Regions from separate parts of the Lysinibacillus fusiformis genome, predicted to be linked through region 2. Evidence: a T-box and tRNA genes for the amino acid it is inferred to sense, from the RefSeq annotation. Region 2 holds a T-box; the other holds one or more tRNA genes.
The links. A T-box is a leader RNA that pairs with one kind of tRNA and senses whether it is charged. The one in region 2 lies ahead of JTI58_RS01220 (valine--tRNA ligase), so its partner is inferred to be a tRNA-Val.

Region 1 (10,306 bases), 1.7 Mb from region 2:
CTGAAACTCAAAGGAATTGACGGGGGCCCGCACAAGCGGTGGAGCATGTGGTTTAATTCGAAGCAACGCGAAGAACCTTACCAGGTCTTGACATCCCGTTGACCACTGTAGAGATATGGTTTCCCCTTCGGGGGCAACGGTGACAGGTGGTGCATGGTTGTCGTCAGCTCGTGTCGTGAGATGTTGGGTTAAGTCCCGCAACGAGCGCAACCCTTGATCTTAGTTGCCATCATTTAGTTGGGCACTCTAAGGTGACTGCCGGTGACAAACCGGAGGAAGGTGGGGATGACGTCAAATCATCATGCCCCTTATGACCTGGGCTACACACGTGCTACAATGGACGATACAAACGGTTGCCAACTCGCGAGAGGGAGCTAATCCGATAAAGTCGTTCTCAGTTCGGATTGTAGGCTGCAACTCGCCTACATGAAGCCGGAATCGCTAGTAATCGCGGATCAGCATGCCGCGGTGAATACGTTCCCGGGCCTTGTACACACCGCCCGTCACACCACGAGAGTTTGTAACACCCGAAGTCGGTGAGGTAACCTTTTGGAGCCAGCCGCCGAAGGTGGGATAGATGATTGGGGTGAAGTCGTAACAAGGTAGCCGTATCGGAAGGTGCGGCTGGATCACCTCCTTTCTAAGGATTATTTCGGAATACAAACCTTGGGTTTGTAAGATTACGTTTTGCGTTCAGTTTTGAAGGTTCATTCTTCTGAATGAATTGCTTCAAAACTTGTTCTTTGAAAACTGGATAAAACGACATTGAAATTGTAACAAACACATTTATTTTTTTAAGTTTTTTATAGGCTTAATAACTTGGTTAAGTTATTAAGGGCGCACGGCGAATGCCTTGGCACTAGGAGCCGAAGAAGGACGGCACTAACACCGATATGCTTCGGGGAGCTGTAAGTGAGCTTTGATCCGGAGATTTCCGAATGGGGGAACCCACTACGTTTAATCGCGTAGTATCTTGACGTGAATACATAGCGTCTTGAAGGCAGACCCAGGGAACTGAAACATCTAAGTACCTGGAGGAAGAGAAAGAAAAATCGATTCCCTGAGTAGCGGCGAGCGAAACGGGAAGAGCCCAAACCAAGAGGCTTGCCTCTTGGGGTTGTAGGACACTCAATACGGAGTTACAAAAGAGCGAGTTAGATGAAGCGACTTGGAAAGGTCCGCCAGAGCAGGTAAAAGCCCTGTAGTCGAAAGTTCGTTCCCTCCTGAGTGGATCCTGAGTACGGCGGAACACGTGAAATTCCGTCGGAATCCGGGAGGACCATCTCCCAAGGCTAAATACTACCTAGTGACCGATAGTGAACCAGTACCGTGAGGGAAAGGTGAAAAGCACCCCGGAAGGGGAGTGAAAGAGATCCTGAAACCGTGTGCCTACAAGTAGTTAGAGCCCGTTAATGGGTGATAGCGTGCCTTTTGTAGAATGAACCGGCGAGTTACGATTACGTGCGAGGTTAAGCTTTAGAAGGCGGAGCCGCAGCGAAAGCGAGTCTGAATAGGGCGAATTAGTACGTGGTCGTAGACCCGAAACCAGGTGATCTACCCATGTCCAGGGTGAAGGTGAGGTAACACTTACTGGAGGCCCGAACCCACGCACGTTGAAAAGTGCGGGGATGAGGTGTGGGTAGCGGAGAAATTCCAATCGAACTTGGAGATAGCTGGTTCTCTCCGAAATAGCTTTAGGGCTAGCCTCGTGATGAGAATACTGGAGGTAGAGCACTGTTTGGACTAGGGGGCCATCCCGGTTTACCGAATTCAGACAAACTCCGAATGCCAGATATTTATACACGGGAGTCAGACTGCGAGTGATAAGATCCGTAGTCAAAAGGGAAACAGCCCAGACCACCAGCTAAGGTCCCAAAGTAATCGTTAAGTGGAAAAGGATGTGGCGTTGCACAGACAACCAGGATGTTGGCTTAGAAGCAGCCATCATTTAAAGAGTGCGTAATAGCTCACTGGTCGAGTGACGCTGCGCCGAAAATGTATCGGGGCTAAACGATTCACCGAAGCTGTGGATTGACATCTACGATGTCAGTGGTAGGAGAGCGTTCTAAGTGCGTTGAAGTCAGATCGGAAGGACTGGTGGAGCGCTTAGAAGTGAGAATGCCGGTATGAGTAGCGAAAGACGGGTGAGAATCCCGTCCACCGTATGACTAAGGTTTCCTGAGGAAGGCTCGTCCGCTCAGGGTTAGTCGGGACCTAAGCCGAGGCCGATAGGCGTAGGCGATGGACAACAGGTTGATATTCCTGTACCACCTCCTCACCGTTTGAGAAATGGGGGGACGCAGTAGGATAGGGTAAGCGCGCTGTTGGATATGCGCGTCCAAGCAGTAAGGCGTGTGTGTAGGCAAATCCGCACACTGTAACGTTGAGCTGTGATGGCGAGTCCGTATGGACGAAGTTCCTGATTTCACACTGCCAAGAAAAGCCTCTATCGAGGTGAGAGGTGCCCGTACCGCAAACCGACACAGGTAGTCGAGGAGAGAATCCTAAGGTGTGCGAGAGAACTCTCGTTAAGGAACTCGGCAAAATGACCCCGTAACTTCGGGAGAAGGGGTGCTCTTGAGCGTGCAAGCGCATGAGAGCCGCAGTGAATAGGCCCAGGCGACTGTTTAGCAAAAACACAGGTCTCTGCAAAACCGTAAGGTGACGTATAGGGGCTGACGCCTGCCCGGTGCTGGAAGGTTAAGAGGAGTGGTTAGCGCAAGCGAAGCTGCGAATTGAAGCCCCAGTAAACGGCGGCCGTAACTATAACGGTCCTAAGGTAGCGAAATTCCTTGTCGGGTAAGTTCCGACCCGCACGAAAGGCGTAACGATCTGGGCACTGTCTCAACGAGAGACTCGGTGAAATTATAGTACCTGTGAAGATGCAGGTTACCCGCGACAGGACGGAAAGACCCCGTGGAGCTTTACTGTAGCCTGATATTGAATTTTGGTACAACTTGTACAGGATAGGTAGGAGCCAGAGATCTCGGAGCGCCAGCTTCGAAGGAGGCGTCGGTGGGATACTACCCTGGTTGTATTGAAATTCTAACCCATGCCCCTTAGCGGGGCAGGAGACAGTGTCAGGCGGACAGTTTGACTGGGGCGGTCGCCTCCTAAAAGGTAACGGAGGCGCCCAAAGGTTCCCTCAGAATGGTTGGAAATCATTCGTAGAGTGTAAAGGCACAAGGGAGCTTGACTGCGAGACCTACAAGTCGAGCAGGGTCGAAAGACGGGCTTAGTGATCCGGTGGTTCCGCATGGAAGGGCCATCGCTCAACGGATAAAAGCTACCCCGGGGATAACAGGCTTATCTCCCCCAAGAGTCCACATCGACGGGGAGGTTTGGCACCTCGATGTCGGCTCATCGCATCCTGGGGCTGTAGTCGGTCCCAAGGGTTGGGCTGTTCGCCCATTAAAGCGGTACGCGAGCTGGGTTCAGAACGTCGTGAGACAGTTCGGTCCCTATCCGTCGTGGGCGTAGGAAATTTGAGAGGAGCTGTCCTTAGTACGAGAGGACCGGGATGGACACACCGCTGGTGTACCAGTTGTCTTGCCAAAGGCATCGCTGGGTAGCTATGTGTGGACGGGATAAGTGCTGAAAGCATCTAAGCATGAAGCCCCCCTCAAGATGAGATTTCCCATTACGCAAGTAAGTAAGATCCCTCAAAGACGATGAGGTAGATAGGTTCGAGGTGGAAGTGTGGTGACACATGGAGCTGACGAATACTAATCGATCGAGGACTTAACCAAAACGTTTGAACCATTCAATGTACCGTTTATCCAGTTTTGAAAGAACAAGAAAGTTTTGAAAAAAGCTTGCATTTATACTAAAATATGTTATAATAAATCTTGTCTTTTGAAAAGTCTAGTGATGATGGCAAAGAGGCCACACCCGTTCCCATACCGAACACGGAAGTTAAGCTCTTTAGCGCCGATGGTAGTTGGGGGCTTCCCCCTGTGAGAGTAGGACGTCGCTAGGCATATTACCCAGGAGGATTAGCTCAGCTGGGAGAGCATCTGCCTTACAAGCAGAGGGTCGGCGGTTCGAGCCCGTCATCCTCCACCATATGCCGGTTTAGCTCAGCAGGTAGAGCAACTGACTTGTAATCAGTAGGTCGTGGGTTCGATTCCTATAGCCGGCACCATTTTTTCGAGCCATTAGCTCAGTTGGTAGAGCATCTGACTTTTAATCAGAGGGTCGAAGGTTCGAGTCCTTCATGGCTCACCATTTTTAAAATAATAATAAGCGGGTGTGGCGGAATTGGCAGACGCACTAGACTTAGGATCTAGCGCCGCAAGGCGTGGGGGTTCGACTCCCTTCACCCGCACCATTATTTTCATTGCCAGATAAAAAAACTTATGCACATGCGGAAGTAGTTCAGTGGTAGAACACCACCTTGCCAAGGTGGGGGTCGCGAGTTCGAACCTCGTCTTCCGCTCCAAATGTGCCGGGGTGGCGGAACTGGCAGACGCACAGGACTTAAAATCCTGCGGTAGGTGACTACCGTACCGGTTCGATTCCGGTCCTCGGCACCATTTTAAATGCGCCCGTAGCTCAATTGGATAGAGCGTCTGACTACGGATCAGAAGGTTATGGGTTCGACTCCTGTCGGGCGCGCCAAAAGAACAACGGGAAGTAGCTCAGCTTGGTAGAGCACTTGGTTTGGGACCAAGGGGTCGCAGGTTCGAATCCTGTCTTCCCGACCATTTCCTATAAATTATGGGGCCTTAGCTCAGCTGGGAGAGCGCCTGCCTTGCACGCAGGAGGTCAGCGGTTCGATCCCGCTAGGCTCCACCAAGTCAACTTATGAACCTTGAAAACTGAACAAGCAAAACGTAATCAATAAAGTTTTAAGTAGCTAGCTTCTGCTAGTGAACGAAACAAAAATTTTGGACATCAAAATTGATGCCAGCAAAACAATTTGAGCTAATCAAATTTCTTTTATGGAGAGTTTGATCCTGGCTCAGGACGAACGCTGGCGGCGTGCCTAATACATGCAAGTCGAGCGAACAGAGAAGGAGCTTGCTCCTTCGACGTTAGCGGCGGACGGGTGAGTAACACGTGGGCAACCTACCCTATAGTTTGGGATAACTCCGGGAAACCGGGGCTAATACCGAATAATTTATTTCACCTCATGGTGAAACACTGAAAGACGGTTTCGGCTGTCGCTATAGGATGGGCCCGCGGCGCATTAGCTAGTTGGTGAGGTAACGGCTCACCAAGGCGACGATGCGTAGCCGACCTGAGAGGGTGATCGGCCACACTGGGACTGAGACACGGCCCAGACTCCTACGGGAGGCAGCAGTAGGGAATCTTCCACAATGGGCGAAAGCCTGATGGAGCAACGCCGCGTGAGTGAAGAAGGATTTCGGTTCGTAAAACTCTGTTGTAAGGGAAGAACAAGTACAGTAGTAACTGGCTGTACCTTGACGGTACCTTATTAGAAAGCCACGGCTAACTACGTGCCAGCAGCCGCGGTAATACGTAGGTGGCAAGCGTTGTCCGGAATTATTGGGCGTAAAGCGCGCGCAGGTGGTTTCTTAAGTCTGATGTGAAAGCCCACGGCTCAACCGTGGAGGGTCATTGGAAACTGGGAGACTTGAGTGCAGAAGAGGATAGTGGAATTCCAAGTGTAGCGGTGAAATGCGTAGAGATTTGGAGGAACACCAGTGGCGAAGGCGACTATCTGGTCTGTAACTGACACTGAGGCGCGAAAGCGTGGGGAGCAAACAGGATTAGATACCCTGGTAGTCCACGCCGTAAACGATGAGTGCTAAGTGTTAGGGGGTTTCCGCCCCTTAGTGCTGCAGCTAACGCATTAAGCACTCCGCCTGGGGAGTACGGTCGCAAGACTGAAACTCAAAGGAATTGACGGGGGCCCGCACAAGCGGTGGAGCATGTGGTTTAATTCGAAGCAACGCGAAGAACCTTACCAGGTCTTGACATCCCGTTGACCACTGTAGAGATATGGTTTCCCCTTCGGGGGCAACGGTGACAGGTGGTGCATGGTTGTCGTCAGCTCGTGTCGTGAGATGTTGGGTTAAGTCCCGCAACGAGCGCAACCCTTGATCTTAGTTGCCATCATTTAGTTGGGCACTCTAAGGTGACTGCCGGTGACAAACCGGAGGAAGGTGGGGATGACGTCAAATCATCATGCCCCTTATGACCTGGGCTACACACGTGCTACAATGGACGATACAAACGGTTGCCAACTCGCGAGAGGGAGCTAATCCGATAAAGTCGTTCTCAGTTCGGATTGTAGGCTGCAACTCGCCTACATGAAGCCGGAATCGCTAGTAATCGCGGATCAGCATGCCGCGGTGAATACGTTCCCGGGCCTTGTACACACCGCCCGTCACACCACGAGAGTTTGTAACACCCGAAGTCGGTGAGGTAACCTTTTGGAGCCAGCCGCCGAAGGTGGGATAGATGATTGGGGTGAAGTCGTAACAAGGTAGCCGTATCGGAAGGTGCGGCTGGATCACCTCCTTTCTAAGGATTATTTCGGAATACAAACCTTGGGTTTGTAAGATTACGTTTTGCGTTCAGTTTTGAAGGTTTATAAAATATAATAAAACTTCTAAGAGGGCCTATAGCTCAGCTGGTTAGAGCGCACGCCTGATAAGCGTGAGGTCGATGGTTCGAGTCCATTTAGGCCCACCATATATACCTCTTGGGGCCTTAGCTCAGCTGGGAGAGCGCCTGCCTTGCACGCAGGAGGTCAGCGGTTCGATCCCGCTAGGCTCCACCATTTTTTTGTTCTTTGAAAACTGGATAAAACGACATTGAAATTGTAACAAACACATTTATTTTTTTAAGTTTTTTTATAGGCTTAATAACTTGGTTAAGTTATTAAGGGCGCACGGCGAATGCCTTGGCACTAGGAGCCGAAGAAGGACGGCACTAACACCGATATGCTTCGGGGAGCTGTAAGTGAGCTTTGATCCGGAGATTTCCGAATGGGGGAACCCACTACGTTTAATCGCGTAGTATCTTGACGTGAATACATAGCGTCTTGAAGGCAGACCCAGGGAACTGAAACATCTAAGTACCTGGAGGAAGAGAAAGAAAAATCGATTCCCTGAGTAGCGGCGAGCGAAACGGGAAGAGCCCAAACCAAGAGGCTTGCCTCTTGGGGTTGTAGGACACTCAATACGGAGTTACAAAAGAGCGAGTTAGATGAAGCGACTTGGAAAGGTCCGCCAGAGCAGGTAAAAGCCCTGTAGTCGAAAGTTCGTTCCCTCCTGAGTGGATCCTGAGTACGGCGGAACACGTGAAATTCCGTCGGAATCCGGGAGGACCATCTCCCAAGGCTAAATACTACCTAGTGACCGATAGTGAACCAGTACCGTGAGGGAAAGGTGAAAAGCACCCCGGAAGGGGAGTGAAAGAGATCCTGAAACCGTGTGCCTACAAGTAGTTAGAGCCCGTTAATGGGTGATAGCGTGCCTTTTGTAGAATGAACCGGCGAGTTACGATTACGTGCGAGGTTAAGCTTTAGAAGGCGGAGCCGCAGCGAAAGCGAGTCTGAATAGGGCGAATTAGTACGTGGTCGTAGACCCGAAACCAGGTGATCTACCCATGTCCAGGGTGAAGGTGAGGTAACACTTACTGGAGGCCCGAACCCACGCACGTTGAAAAGTGCGGGGATGAGGTGTGGGTAGCGGAGAAATTCCAATCGAACTTGGAGATAGCTGGTTCTCTCCGAAATAGCTTTAGGGCTAGCCTCGTGATGAGAATACTGGAGGTAGAGCACTGTTTGGACTAGGGGGCCATCCCGGTTTACCGAATTCAGACAAACTCCGAATGCCAGATATTTATACACGGGAGTCAGACTGCGAGTGATAAGATCCGTAGTCAAAAGGGAAACAGCCCAGACCACCAGCTAAGGTCCCAAAGTAATCGTTAAGTGGAAAAGGATGTGGCGTTGCACAGACAACCAGGATGTTGGCTTAGAAGCAGCCATCATTTAAAGAGTGCGTAATAGCTCACTGGTCGAGTGACGCTGCGCCGAAAATGTATCGGGGCTAAACGATTCACCGAAGCTGTGGATTGACATCTACGATGTCAGTGGTAGGAGAGCGTTCTAAGTGCGTTGAAGTCAGACCGGAAGGACTGGTGGAGCGCTTAGAAGTGAGAATGCCGGTATGAGTAGCGAAAGACGGGTGAGAATCCCGTCCACCGTATGACTAAGGTTTCCTGAGGAAGGCTCGTCCGCTCAGGGTTAGTCGGGACCTAAGCCGAGGCCGATAGGCGTAGGCGATGGACAACAGGTTGATATTCCTGTACCACCTCCTCACCGTTTGAGAAATGGGGGGACGCAGTAGGATAGGGTAAGCGCGCTGTTGGATATGCGCGTCCAAGCAGTAAGGCGTGTGTGTAGGCAAATCCGCACACTGTAACGTTGAGCTGTGATGGCGAGTCCGTATGGACGAAGTTCCTGATTTCACACTGCCAAGAAAAGCCTCTATCGAGGTGAGAGGTGCCCGTACCGCAAACCGACACAGGTAGTCGAGGAGAGAATCCTAAGGTGTGCGAGAGAACTCTCGTTAAGGAACTCGGCAAAATGACCCCGTAACTTCGGGAGAAGGGGTGCTCTTGAGCGTGCAAGCGCATGAGAGCCGCAGTGAATAGGCCCAGGCGACTGTTTAGCAAAAACACAGGTCTCTGCAAAACCGTAAGGTGACGTATAGGGGCTGACGCCTGCCCGGTGCTGGAAGGTTAAGAGGAGTGGTTAGCGCAAGCGAAGCTGCGAATTGAAGCCCCAGTAAACGGCGGCCGTAACTATAACGGTCCTAAGGTAGCGAAATTCCTTGTCGGGTAAGTTCCGACCCGCACGAAAGGCGTAACGATCTGGGCACTGTCTCAACGAGAGACTCGGTGAAATTATAGTACCTGTGAAGATGCAGGTTACCCGCGACAGGACGGAAAGACCCCGTGGAGCTTTACTGTAGCCTGATATTGAATTTTGGTACAACTTGTACAGGATAGGTAGGAGCCAGAGATCTCGGAGCGCCAGCTTCGAAGGAGGCGTCGGTGGGATACTACCCTGGTTGTATTGAAATTCTAACCCATGCCCCTTAGCGGGGCAGGAGACAGTGTCAGGCGGACAGTTTGACTGGGGCGGTCGCCTCCTAAAAGGTAACGGAGGCGCCCAAAGGTTCCCTCAGAATGGTTGGAAATCATTCGTAGAGTGTAAAGGCACAAGGGAGCTTGACTGCGAGACCTACAAGTCGAGCAGGGTCGAAAGACGGGCTTAGTGATCCGGTGGTTCCGCATGGAAGGGCCATCGCTCAACGGATAAAAGCTACCCCGGGGATAACAGGCTTATCTCCCCCAAGAGTCCACATCGACGGGGAGGTTTGGCACCTCGATGTCGGCTCATCGCATCCTGGGGCTGTAGTCGGTCCCAAGGGTTGGGCTGTTCGCCCATTAAAGCGGTACGCGAGCTGGGTTCAGAACGTCGTGAGACAGTTCGGTCCCTATCCGTCGTGGGCGTAGGAAATTTGAGAGGAGCTGTCCTTAGTACGAGAGGACCGGGATGGACACACCGCTGGTGTACCAGTTGTCTTGCCAAAGGCATCGCTGGGTAGCTATGTGTGGACGGGATAAGTGCTGAAAGCATCTAAGCATGAAGCCCCCCTCAAGATGAGATTTCCCATTACGCAAGTAAGTAAGATCCCTCAAAGACGATGAGGTAGATAGGTTCGAGGTGGAAGTGTGGTGACACATGGAGCTGACGAATACTAATCGATCGAGGACTTAACCAAAACGTTTGAACCATTCAATGTACCGTTTATCCAGTTTTGAAAGAACAACACTTTCAATTAAATACATGTCTAGTGATGATGGCAAAGAGGTCACACCCGTTCCCATACCGAACACGGAAGTTAAGCTCTTTAGCGCCGATGGTAGTTGGGGGCTTCCCCCTGTGAGAGTAGGACGTCGCTAGGCAAATGAAAGACCAGAGAATTTTTTCTCTGGTCTTTTTGCTGTATTCAAATTGAAGAAAGTTTAAAGTAGGCTGTCTCTCTAAAAAGACAGCCTATATGCTTAAAACTCAAGAGCATGTCGAAGATCATTTATATAGGATTGACTCACTGGTAACTCACTTCCATCAATTAATGTAACAATAAAATTTGACGTTAAATCACGGGCCATTTTTTTGATGAAATGTATATTTACTATGTAAGATCTATGGATACGAATAAAACATGACGGTAATCTTAATTGAAGTTCTTTAAGCGTAATGCTCGTTTTAAACTGCTCACCATCTACATAAAACCATGTCTTTTTCTGTAGGCTT
Region 2 (10,306 bases):
TATTTACTAGTAAACAAGATCTTCTATACTGGATGAAGGACCTGCTTTTGTCAAAATTACATCTTTCAGCATAGCCAAATTGTGGGCGATTTCGTTTATAATATAGCTATTCATAAAAGAAAGTAGTGAATTGATATGGCAACAGGCACACACACGGTCGAAGTACCCGTAGGGATTGAACATGTATGGGATTTCGTTAGTGATATGGAAAAATGGGCAAAGCTTGTCCCAGGTTATAATGCACACGAAATGATTGATGACAAACACTCCACTTGGACTTTTAAAGGCAATGTTGGCGTATTGAAAAAAACAGTAGAAGTAGAAATTACAATCTTAGAATGGTTGGCACCTTCAAAAGTTACATTCGAATTAAAGGGTCTTTCTGATAATTTCACAGGAAATGGTTATTTCCTTGCAGAAAGCATCGATGCTGAAAATACAAAAATGACAGGATTTTTAGAAGTCGTTGCTGGTGGGTTAGCTGGCCCTGTTTTAAATCCGATTTTTAAACCGATCGTACCAAAGGCAACGAAAATGCTAACAGATCGTGTAGCTAATAAAATTAAATTAGTAAATGTTTAATTAAGACGAACATCCATGAAAGTGGCATGCTAGAATACTACTTCTAGCATGCCATTTTTCTAGTAGTATCTATTTTTAACTCTGTTCAACTTGAAACACCCTAGCATACTATCCTTCCAAGCGTCATATGATGCAGAGGGAGGGATTATTATCGAACACAAAACTTGGAATATGCGCGAAACATTTTGTTTTCCTGGATACGGCTGCCCAACAGAAATAGCAGCTGTACAAATTAAGCCTCAGTGGCAGGCAATGCAGTTAGAGGATTCACTTCGACTTATGGGCATCTATCATATCACCGCACACGTTCGCTTTGATTTTCAAGATATGCAAGCATTTACAGATAATGAAGATTTAATTACAATTGATGCCCTTGATATCCAAGGAGATACTGGTTATTTTGAGTATGCCGTACCTTTACATGTTGATTTACCAAAAGAATCGGATGTCAAAGATTTAATGGTCAAGGATATTCGCCCTAGTCTGGCAAATCAGATGTGTCAGCTTGAGTGGACAGTCACAAGTGCTTTCAATGAATATGAACCTGTTGTTGAAAGAAATATGTTAGACAATCCACACTTATCAACCCATGCTTTCGAACAAGAGGAAACAATGGCAGTAATCGAAGAAAGTGTTCAAGTGAAACAACCTGCCGCAGTAGCAGCAGCTTCACGCCAAGAGAACTCTACAACAGTTGACCAAAAAGCTGTATTGAGAGAATCCTCAAGCCATATTGTTGTACGTGAATCCAGTACTTGGCATGAAGTGCCTTCTATGATTTGGGATCTAACAGAAGAATATACACCGCTTAAAGTTCGTGTTTCAAATGATGTCTTTCAAAAGTAAATAGCAGAGAAGTAGCAGGAGTAATAAGAAGACTAAATCACCTGATGTTGGCACAATAATGACACGGATAAACTGAAAAGCACAAATCGGCACGATAATGGTTCTGCAATAAAAACGAACTTGACGTAGCCAAGGTGGTAAAAGCCAAGGGTTATACTTGCGTCGACGCATTTGAATTGTCACTTCCTTTTCTATTTACTTTCCTCTTACTAAAAGATGACTAAATCACTTGAAAAATGACACGATCCTGCGGTACAATAAGGAAAATCAAATACAGATGCTATGATAGGGAAGAGTAAATTTTGTCTACATTTTCAGAGAGGAAACGGTAGCTGAGAAGTTTCTATTTGTACTGAATTGAAGGTAGCCCTTGAGCAGCTTTAGTGAACTAATAGTAGTTAAAGCCGGTTAAACACCGTTACCGAATTGAGAGCCAGTAGGGAAGGCTGAGAAAATGTGTCATTTAACATTTATCTTAACCACTGCTGGAATTAAAGGTGGTACCGCGAACTAAAACTCCTTCGTCCTTTTAGACGAGAGGAGTTTTTTTATTGGGTAAAAAAATGAACAGCATTTCTTTACCAACAGTTTTCAAACAATAGGAGGAGTCAATATGACAGAAAACATTTCAATGCCAACTAAATATGACCCACAGTCCATTGAAGCTGGTCGCTATGAATGGTGGTTACAAGGGAAGTTTTTCGAGGCACAGCCTGAAAGTGGGAAAAAGCCCTATTCAATCGTTATTCCACCACCAAACGTAACAGGTAAATTACACCTTGGTCATGCTTGGGATACAACATTACAAGATATCCTCATCCGTATGAAACGCATGCAAGGCTATGATGCCCTTTGGTTGCCTGGTATGGACCATGCGGGTATTGCAACACAGGCAAAAGTAGAAGCAAAGCTGCGTGAGGATAATATTACACGTTATGATTTAGGACGTGAAAAATTCCTTGAAAAAACATGGGAATGGAAAGAAGAATATGCTGGACATATTCGTGATCAATGGGCAAAGCTTGGTCTTGGATTAGACTATACGCGTGAACGTTTCACACTAGATAAAGGCCTTTCAGATGCGGTAAAAACAGTTTTTGTTCAGTTATATGAAAAAGGTTTAATTTACCGTGGTGAGCGTATCATCAACTGGGACCCAGCGGCGAAAACAGCATTGTCTGATATTGAAGTAATTTATCAGGATGTGCAAGGTGCCTTCTATCATATGAAATATCCATTAGCTGATGGCTCAGGCTATGTAGAAGTTGCTACTACACGTCCCGAAACAATGCTTGGTGACTCTGGGGTAGCTGTTCACCCGAACGATGAGCGTTACCAGCATTTAATTGGTAAAACCGTTATTTTACCGATTGTAGGTCGCGAAATCCCGATTGTTGCTGATGACTATGTTGATATGGAATTTGGTACTGGGGTTGTAAAAATGACACCAGCCCATGATCCGAACGACTTTGAAGTTGGTAATCGTCATAATCTAGAGCGTATTCTAGTAATGAATGAAGACGGCACAATGAATGATCTTGCTGGTAAATATAAAGGAATGGATCGCTTTGAATGCCGCAAGCAAATCGTTGCTGATTTACAAGAAGCAGGCGTGTTAATTCGTATTGAAGAGCATATGCATTCAGTAGGACACTCTGAACGTTCTGGTGCTGTTGTTGAGCCATACCTTTCAGCACAATGGTTCGTTAAAATGCAACCACTTGCTGACGCTTCCCTAGAGCTACAAAAGGATGAAGAAGGGAAAGTAAACTTTGTTCCTGCTCGTTTTGAAAACACATATTCTCGCTGGATGGAGAATATTCGTGATTGGTGTATTTCTCGTCAATTATGGTGGGGCCATCAAATCCCAGCTTGGTACCATAATGAAACAGGCGAAATATACGTAGGTAAAGAAGCACCAGCTGATGCAGAAAACTGGACGCAAGATGAAGATGTACTAGATACATGGTTCTCTTCAGCACTATGGCCATTTTCTACAATGGGCTGGCCGGATGAAGCAAATGAAGAATTTAAACGTTACTATCCAACCAGTACTTTAGTAACAGGTTATGATATTATTTTCTTCTGGGTATCTCGCATGATTTTCCAAGGCCTTGAGTTTACAGAGCAACGTCCATTTAAAGATGTGCTTATTCATGGTTTAGTACGTGACGGTGAAGGACGTAAAATGAGTAAATCACTTGGCAATGGTGTTGATCCAATGGATGTTATTGAACAATACGGTGCAGATTCATTACGCTACTTCTTAGCTACTGGTTCATCACCTGGTCAAGATTTACGCTATACAACTGAAAAAGTAGAAGCAGTATGGAACTTCTCCAATAAGATTTGGAATGCATCACGTTTTGCGCTTATGAATATGGATGGTATGACATATGATGAGATCGACTTAACTGGTGAAAAATCAGTTGCTGACAAATGGATTTTAACACGCTTAAATGAAACAATTGAACGAGTAACTTCTCTTGCAGAGCGTTATGAATTCGGTGAAGTGGGTCGTGAATTGTACAATTTCATTTGGGATGATTTCTGTTCTTGGTATATTGAAATGGCAAAATTACCACTTTACGGAGAGGATGAAGCAGCTAAAAAGACAACTCGTTCTATTTTAGCTTACGTACTAGATCAAACAATGCGTCTATTACATCCATTTATGCCTTTCATTACAGAAGAAATCTGGCAGCACTTACCACACGAGGGTGAATCTATTACAGTGGCAGCATGGCCAACAGTACGCACAGATCTTCATTTTGCAGATGAAGCAGATAATATGAAGCTCCTAATGGATATTATACGTTCAGTACGTAATATTCGTGCGGAAGTAAATACGCCAATGAGCAAAAAAGTACCGTTGTTTATTTCAGCGAAAGATGCGGCAACAGCAGCTGTACTCGAAGAGAATCAAGCATATTTAGAAAAATTCTGTAATCCTGACATTTTAACAATTGGTGAAGGTTTAGAGGCTCCAGGTCAATCGATGACGGCTGTTGTTACAGGAGCACAGGTTTTCCTACCTCTTGTTGGACTGATCAATCTAGAGGAAGAAATTGCTCGCCTTGAAAAAGAATTAGAAAAATGGGCAAAAGAAGTGAAGCTTGTTACAGGTAAGCTATCGAATGAGAAGTTCGTATCGAAAGCACCGGAAGCGTTAGTCAATGCAGAACGTGAAAAATTAGCAGATTACGAAAGCAAGCATGCGGTTGTTTTAAAACGTTTAGATGAATTGAAAAATATGTAAAGATAAAGCAATGGGTGGCGAAAAAGTCATCCGTTGCTTTTTTTTATGGATCTAAAGATATGCATTGTTTTAGGAAAAAATATATAGTATTATTTAAAATAAATTAGTCTAATAGATGATAATTGGCACTGCACTAGTAGGAAACAAAACCTAATTTCATATTATTTAGCCATGAAAGACCAAAGCTAAGATTGTGTGAATGGATATTTTTTTAAATAGACAGTCTTTTTAATGAAAGAAAATAAGAGTCAATGGAGGTGTTGAGAATGTCAGGAAATATTGCAACCATTATTACAAAAGTCAACAAAGCATGTGATGAATTAGACTTTGTAAGCGCGAGAGTATTGATCGAAACGAATCTCTTGAAATTATCAGAAGCAAAGTATTATCGTTTATTAAATACAAGTGGTCGCGTCCTTATTAAGCACATATTAGCAAATAGTAATCCTCAACAGGATAGCGCTAAATTATCAAGGACCGATTTATTAACGATCCAAAAAATAAATGAGTATTGCTCAGACTTTGATATATCTATGTTAAAAAGAACGTTAAAAAACGCTTTTGAATTAGTGCAACGTCCAGATGTTCATCCGTTATTAAATAGTGATGCAAAAACTATTTTAAACAATATGGGTGCTTTATTAGGTGCTCACAAGGTACACTAATCTAATATTAGTACGAACACGCAGTCGCTAGCTGCGTGTTTTTTGTATTTTGTCATTTTGCTATGTTATTAAACGTTACTTGTACTAAAATAAAGATATTGCAGTAAGAGGGAGTGTTTATTTTGTTTAACACAATGAACGAATGTACAAAATTTATTTTTACATTAAAAGCAGTTGATCATAAACGTGCGCCACTTGTCCTTATGCGAGAAGTACTAGGACATTTAGATGAACCTCACAACAAACTACGAGTAATCCATGTAGCAGGCTCAAATGGTAAAGGCTCTACGGTGAACGCATTAAGAGAAATGCTACAACATGCAGGCTACACTGTAGGGGCATTTACGTCCCCACATTTAGAGCGAGTCAATGAACGGATGACCATTAACGGCCACCAAATCTCGGATGAGCAATTTCTTTACTACTTCAATAAACTTGCAAAAATTATAGAAGAGCACTACAATGGCGATTTTCCAAGCTTTTTTGAGGTAGTTACACTGATTATGTTTCAATATTTTGCACATGAAGGAGTAGATATAGCGCTTATTGAGACAGGGCTTGGAGGACGTTTGGATGCGACAAATGTCGTAACGCCGATTGTAGCTATTATTACAACGATTTCGCTAGAGCATACAGCCTTTTTAGGTGATACCTTCGCAAAGGTTGCCGCTGAAAAAGCTGGCATCATCAAAGAAGGCATCCCGGTTGTTGTAGGCGTTAACAATGAGGAAGCATTGGCTGTCATTAAAGCCACTGCAGAGGAACGACATGCATCATGCTTTGTTTTGGGGCAGGATTTTACGGTGACAAATAGTTGGCAAAGCATTGACAATCAGCACTTTACATATGAAAAGGACCATGTCTTGATGAGGGATGTGCCCTTAAAAATGGCTGGCCCGCATCAAATGAATAATGCAAGTCTGGCTATCACGGCAATGCTAACGTTACGGGAGAAGGGGGCAATTGCAATCACGGATGATTCAATTTATCGAGGTCTACAATGTGCGCAATGGGCAGGTCGCTTCGAGCAAAGGCCAAATCGTATTGTGCTAGATGGTGCTCATAATTCCGAGGGAACAGCTGCTCTTATCCAAACACTAAAAAACGTCTACCCAACTAATAAATATCGTTTTATTTATGCTGCATTAGCAGATAAGGATCATGCCAACAGTATAGAACTAATGGATGCTGTTGCCACCTCCATCGCTTTTACAGAAATAAACCTACCGAATGCAATGCCTGCTGAAAGCTTAGCGATGTTGTCGACGCATGCGAATAAAACGCATCATAAAGAATGGCTAAAAAGTCTTCAAACCGTATTACAAGAACGCCATGAAGAGGATATTGTTGTCATTACAGGCTCTTTATACTTTATAGCAGAAGCTCGACAGTGGCTACAGGAGGAAGGACAATGATTCCAAACTTTGATCATTATAAAGAGAAATGGCAGGTCAAAAGTGATGATGTGATTAAACCAGGTCTTGCAGCAATTGAAGAGGCTTTATCATTAGTAGGTAATCCTGAGCAAACTTTGCGTGTCGTCCACTTAGCTGGTACAAACGGGAAAGGCTCTACTTTAACGTTTCTAGAGGCAATTGCGCAAGAACATGGCCTACGCGTGGGCAAATTTATGTCACCATGTATCGTCGATGTTCATGATCAAATTCAAATAGCTGGTCAACCTATAACAGAAGCTGAAATGGATCGAGTGTTTCAACAGATGCGTGAAGCTGGGCTTAGTGGCAAACTAACAGATTTTGAATTACTGACGGTGGCAGCATTCTTACATTTTGTGAATGGCCAAGTGGATATTGCACTGATTGAAGCGGGAATGGGTGGCTTACTGGATAGCACAAATGTGGTCACACCCATTGTCTCTATTATCCCAAGCATAGCTTTAGAACACACAAAGTTTTTAGGGGATACGCTTGAAAGCATTGCACGCCATAAAGCAGGTATTATTAAACAACAACGGCCAGTCATTATGGGTGATTTGCCAGATGAAGCAAAGCGTGTTGTTGATGACGTAGCCACTCAAAAAAATGCCGCTATATTGGCATTAAATCATCATTTTGCTATTGAGCAAGCAACTGATGGAGAAAGCTATACGAATGACGTACAGCAGTTTCAAATAGCAAAACTAACACGTTCTATGAAGGGAGCGCATCAGGCGAATAATATGGCACTCGCCATTACTGCATTTTTGGAAGTGGCATCAGTATTAGGTGTGTCTACGGATAAAACTGCCATTCGTCAAGCTGTGCAAAATGCCTCTATTTTAGGACGCTTTGAAGAAATAATGCCTTTCGTTATTTTGGATGGCGCACATAATCCTGCGAGTGCCGAAAAATTAGTAGAAACGATTCAAAGTGAGTATCCAAATGAGCAGATAACATTTGTTATTGGCATACTAGCAGATAAAGATGTTCAGCAGATTCTTCGACTTTTAGAGCAGGTGAGTGATGATTTTTATTTCGTGGATTTTGATAATTCTCGTGCAATGACAGCTCAACAAATGCTCAAGCTTTCTCATGCAACATCAAAAACAACCTTAGTTGATTATGCATCCTTTATACAGGCGCAATCACATAGACAGCAAAGAACAATTGTATCAGGCTCGTTATATTTATTAACAGAGGTTCGTAATAGATTAAAAGAATGAAAAGACTAGGACTCTTGATAGCGAGTCCTAGTTTTTTTATGGTAGCAAATTTAGATTGTAATGAGTTCCGTATCAAAAAATAATAAATTCGCATTTACACTTCGGAATCTACATATACTTATATCATATTATGTTGGCAACGTTACTAGTGCATAGATAGGTGGAAGGATGAGGTGATAGTTGAATGAAAATTGTAAGTCATGTGATGAAAAAACAAATATTTCGAGCAATGATTATTGGTGGATTTGTTGGTCTATTAGGTGTAGCGATTTTTTTGGGCGTTTTACAAGCCAGTACACAGTTACCTTTAAATAAAAATGGTAGTGAAGTGGCAAATAATCAATCACAAACAGAAACGATTCCAACTGCCGGTGAGACAACCAATACATCTAATGCACCGATGTTTTATGCTAGCCAAGCTGGTGTGTATTCAAACTATGAGAGCGCTAGTTCATTTGTTGCTGAGTATCCTGCCTTAAAAGAGAGCGCGATTGTTCAAGTTGATGACAAGTTTTACGTATGGACAAGCATGGTGACGGAAGAAAGCCAGCTACAATTTTTACAGGACCCTGCTACCTTTAAAAAGGCGTTTAGTGTCAGCGGTGAAAGCTGTAAAGAACCGACTCTTGCAGAAATACCAGCTGCTTTAGCAGATAAAAATGCCTCAAAATTAAATTTTAAGGAAAATGGCAAGGATTCAACGCTCCCTGAAGATTGGCAGTCTATTGGGGCAGCTGCCTCTACTATTTCCAACGATGTTAACATCATTCGTTTGCATGTTTTTGCCCATTATCAATCTAAAAATACGTGTCTTCAGGTGAAATTTTAACTATAGATGTTAGCGGAATCATCATTATCTTGTTTTTTTGAAAATTTTCAAATTGTCCATTCTTTTGTATCATAAGGATAAGGAGGAATGGTCAGATAATGTTGAAAACAAATCATAAGCTTGTCCTTGCTTCTGCTTCCCCTAGGCGCAAGGAATTGCTTAACATGTTAGCACTTCCATTTGAAGTCTTAACAAGTGAAGTGGAAGAAACAAGTGTACAAGCTCATACAATGCAGGATTATGTAAAAGGAGTAGCTTTATTGAAGACGCGTGATGTAGCCAAAAAAGCAACGAATGCGACGATTATTGGTGCAGATACAATCGTAGTTTACAATCAAGAGCTACTACATAAACCAAAAACGCGTGAGGAGGCTATTTCTCACTTATTACGTTTGTCAAATAACAAACATAGTGTGATGACAGCCGTCGCTATAATTGAACCGAATGGAAAGGAAACGACCTTTGTGGAAGAGACCCAAGTTGTTTTCCACCGTTTATCGCAGGAACTAATAGAAGCTTATGTAGATTCAGGAGATCCTTTTGATAAAGCGGGCGGTTATGGCATTCAAACGATCGGTACACTATTAGTTAAACGAATTGAAGGAGATTATAACAATGTTGTAGGTCTACCACTTGCAGCTTTGTTTTCGCAATTGGTAGATCTACAGTTAGTCCAATTTGCGAAGGAGTGAATATTTTTGCTTGAAGACGCTTTACCAACTTTGATGATACGTGATGTCAATAGAGAGGATCGCCCCCGTGAACGATTATTACGACAAGGGGCTGAAAGTTTATCCAATCAAGAGCTACTCGCGATTTTATTGAGGACAGGCACAAAGGAAGAATCTGTGCTTGTTCTCGCAAATAGGGTTTTAAATGTTTTTGAACGACTTCATCATCTGAAGCACGCAACCATTGAAGAAATGATGGCTATTAAAGGAATAGGTGAGGTAAAAGCCATTCAATTAATAGCTGCCATTGAACTTGGTAGAAGACTGGCTCAAAAACATAATGATGAGAAATTTACGATACGTTCTCCACAAGATGCAGCAACTTACTTAATGCCTGATATGACTTCGCTTAACCAGGAGCATTTTGTTGTTCTTTTTTTAAATATTAAAAATCAAATTATTCATAAGCAGACGATTTTTATTGGCAGTTTAAACGCCTCCATCGTTCATCCTAGGGAAATTTATCGAGAAGCTGTCAAAAGATCTGCGGCTTCTATTATATGCGCTCACAATCATCCGAGTGGGGTGCCAACACCGAGCACAGAGGATATTGAAGTAACAAAGCGAATTGTTGAAGCTGGTTATATTATAGGGATTGAGTTAATTGATCATGTCATCATCGGTGATCATCAATATATTAGTTTAAAAGAAAAAGGGTATTTTTAACTCTGCATACAATATGCAGAGTTTTTTATGATGAATCTGTTTTGTTGTATAGAAGATTCATTTGTC

Region 1: it encodes a tRNA-Val, which carries the amino acid that the T-box ahead of JTI58_RS01220 (valine--tRNA ligase) is inferred to sense. The anticodon was not compared.

Annotation. Positions count from the first base shown of each region.
Region 1 is NZ_CP070490.1:1,920,132-1,930,437, forward strand. It holds rRNA gene JTI58_RS09510 (16S ribosomal RNA) at 1-640, shown strand, start outside; rRNA gene JTI58_RS09515 (23S ribosomal RNA) at 822-3,749, shown strand; rRNA gene rrf (5S ribosomal RNA) at 3,864-3,979, shown strand; tRNA gene JTI58_RS09525 (tRNA-Val) at 3,990-4,065, shown strand; tRNA gene JTI58_RS09530 (tRNA-Thr) at 4,069-4,144, shown strand; tRNA gene JTI58_RS09535 (tRNA-Lys) at 4,152-4,227, shown strand; tRNA gene JTI58_RS09540 (tRNA-Leu) at 4,246-4,330, shown strand; tRNA gene JTI58_RS09545 (tRNA-Gly) at 4,367-4,441, shown strand; tRNA gene JTI58_RS09550 (tRNA-Leu) at 4,447-4,535, shown strand; tRNA gene JTI58_RS09555 (tRNA-Arg) at 4,544-4,620, shown strand; tRNA gene JTI58_RS09560 (tRNA-Pro) at 4,630-4,706, shown strand; tRNA gene JTI58_RS09565 (tRNA-Ala) at 4,722-4,797, shown strand; rRNA gene JTI58_RS09570 (16S ribosomal RNA) at 4,941-6,492, shown strand; tRNA gene JTI58_RS09575 (tRNA-Ile) at 6,587-6,663, shown strand; tRNA gene JTI58_RS09580 (tRNA-Ala) at 6,676-6,751, shown strand; rRNA gene JTI58_RS09585 (23S ribosomal RNA) at 6,843-9,770, shown strand; rRNA gene rrf (5S ribosomal RNA) at 9,839-9,954, shown strand; gene JTI58_RS09595 (LytTR family DNA-binding domain-containing protein) at 10,054-10,306, opposite strand, start outside.
Region 2 is NZ_CP070490.1:249,285-259,590, reverse strand. It holds gene JTI58_RS01235 (SRPBCC family protein) at 136-582, shown strand; gene JTI58_RS01230 (valyl-tRNA synthetase) at 754-1,428, shown strand; gene JTI58_RS01225 (hypothetical protein) at 1,405-1,599, opposite strand; T-box leader at 1,702-1,960, shown strand; gene JTI58_RS01220 (valine--tRNA ligase) at 2,042-4,687, shown strand; gene JTI58_RS01215 (hypothetical protein) at 4,954-5,352, shown strand; gene JTI58_RS01210 (bifunctional folylpolyglutamate synthase/dihydrofolate synthase) at 5,487-6,767, shown strand; gene JTI58_RS01205 (bifunctional folylpolyglutamate synthase/dihydrofolate synthase) at 6,764-8,014, shown strand; gene JTI58_RS01200 (hypothetical protein) at 8,199-8,843, shown strand; gene JTI58_RS01195 (Maf family protein) at 8,942-9,535, shown strand; gene radC (RadC family protein) at 9,569-10,240, shown strand.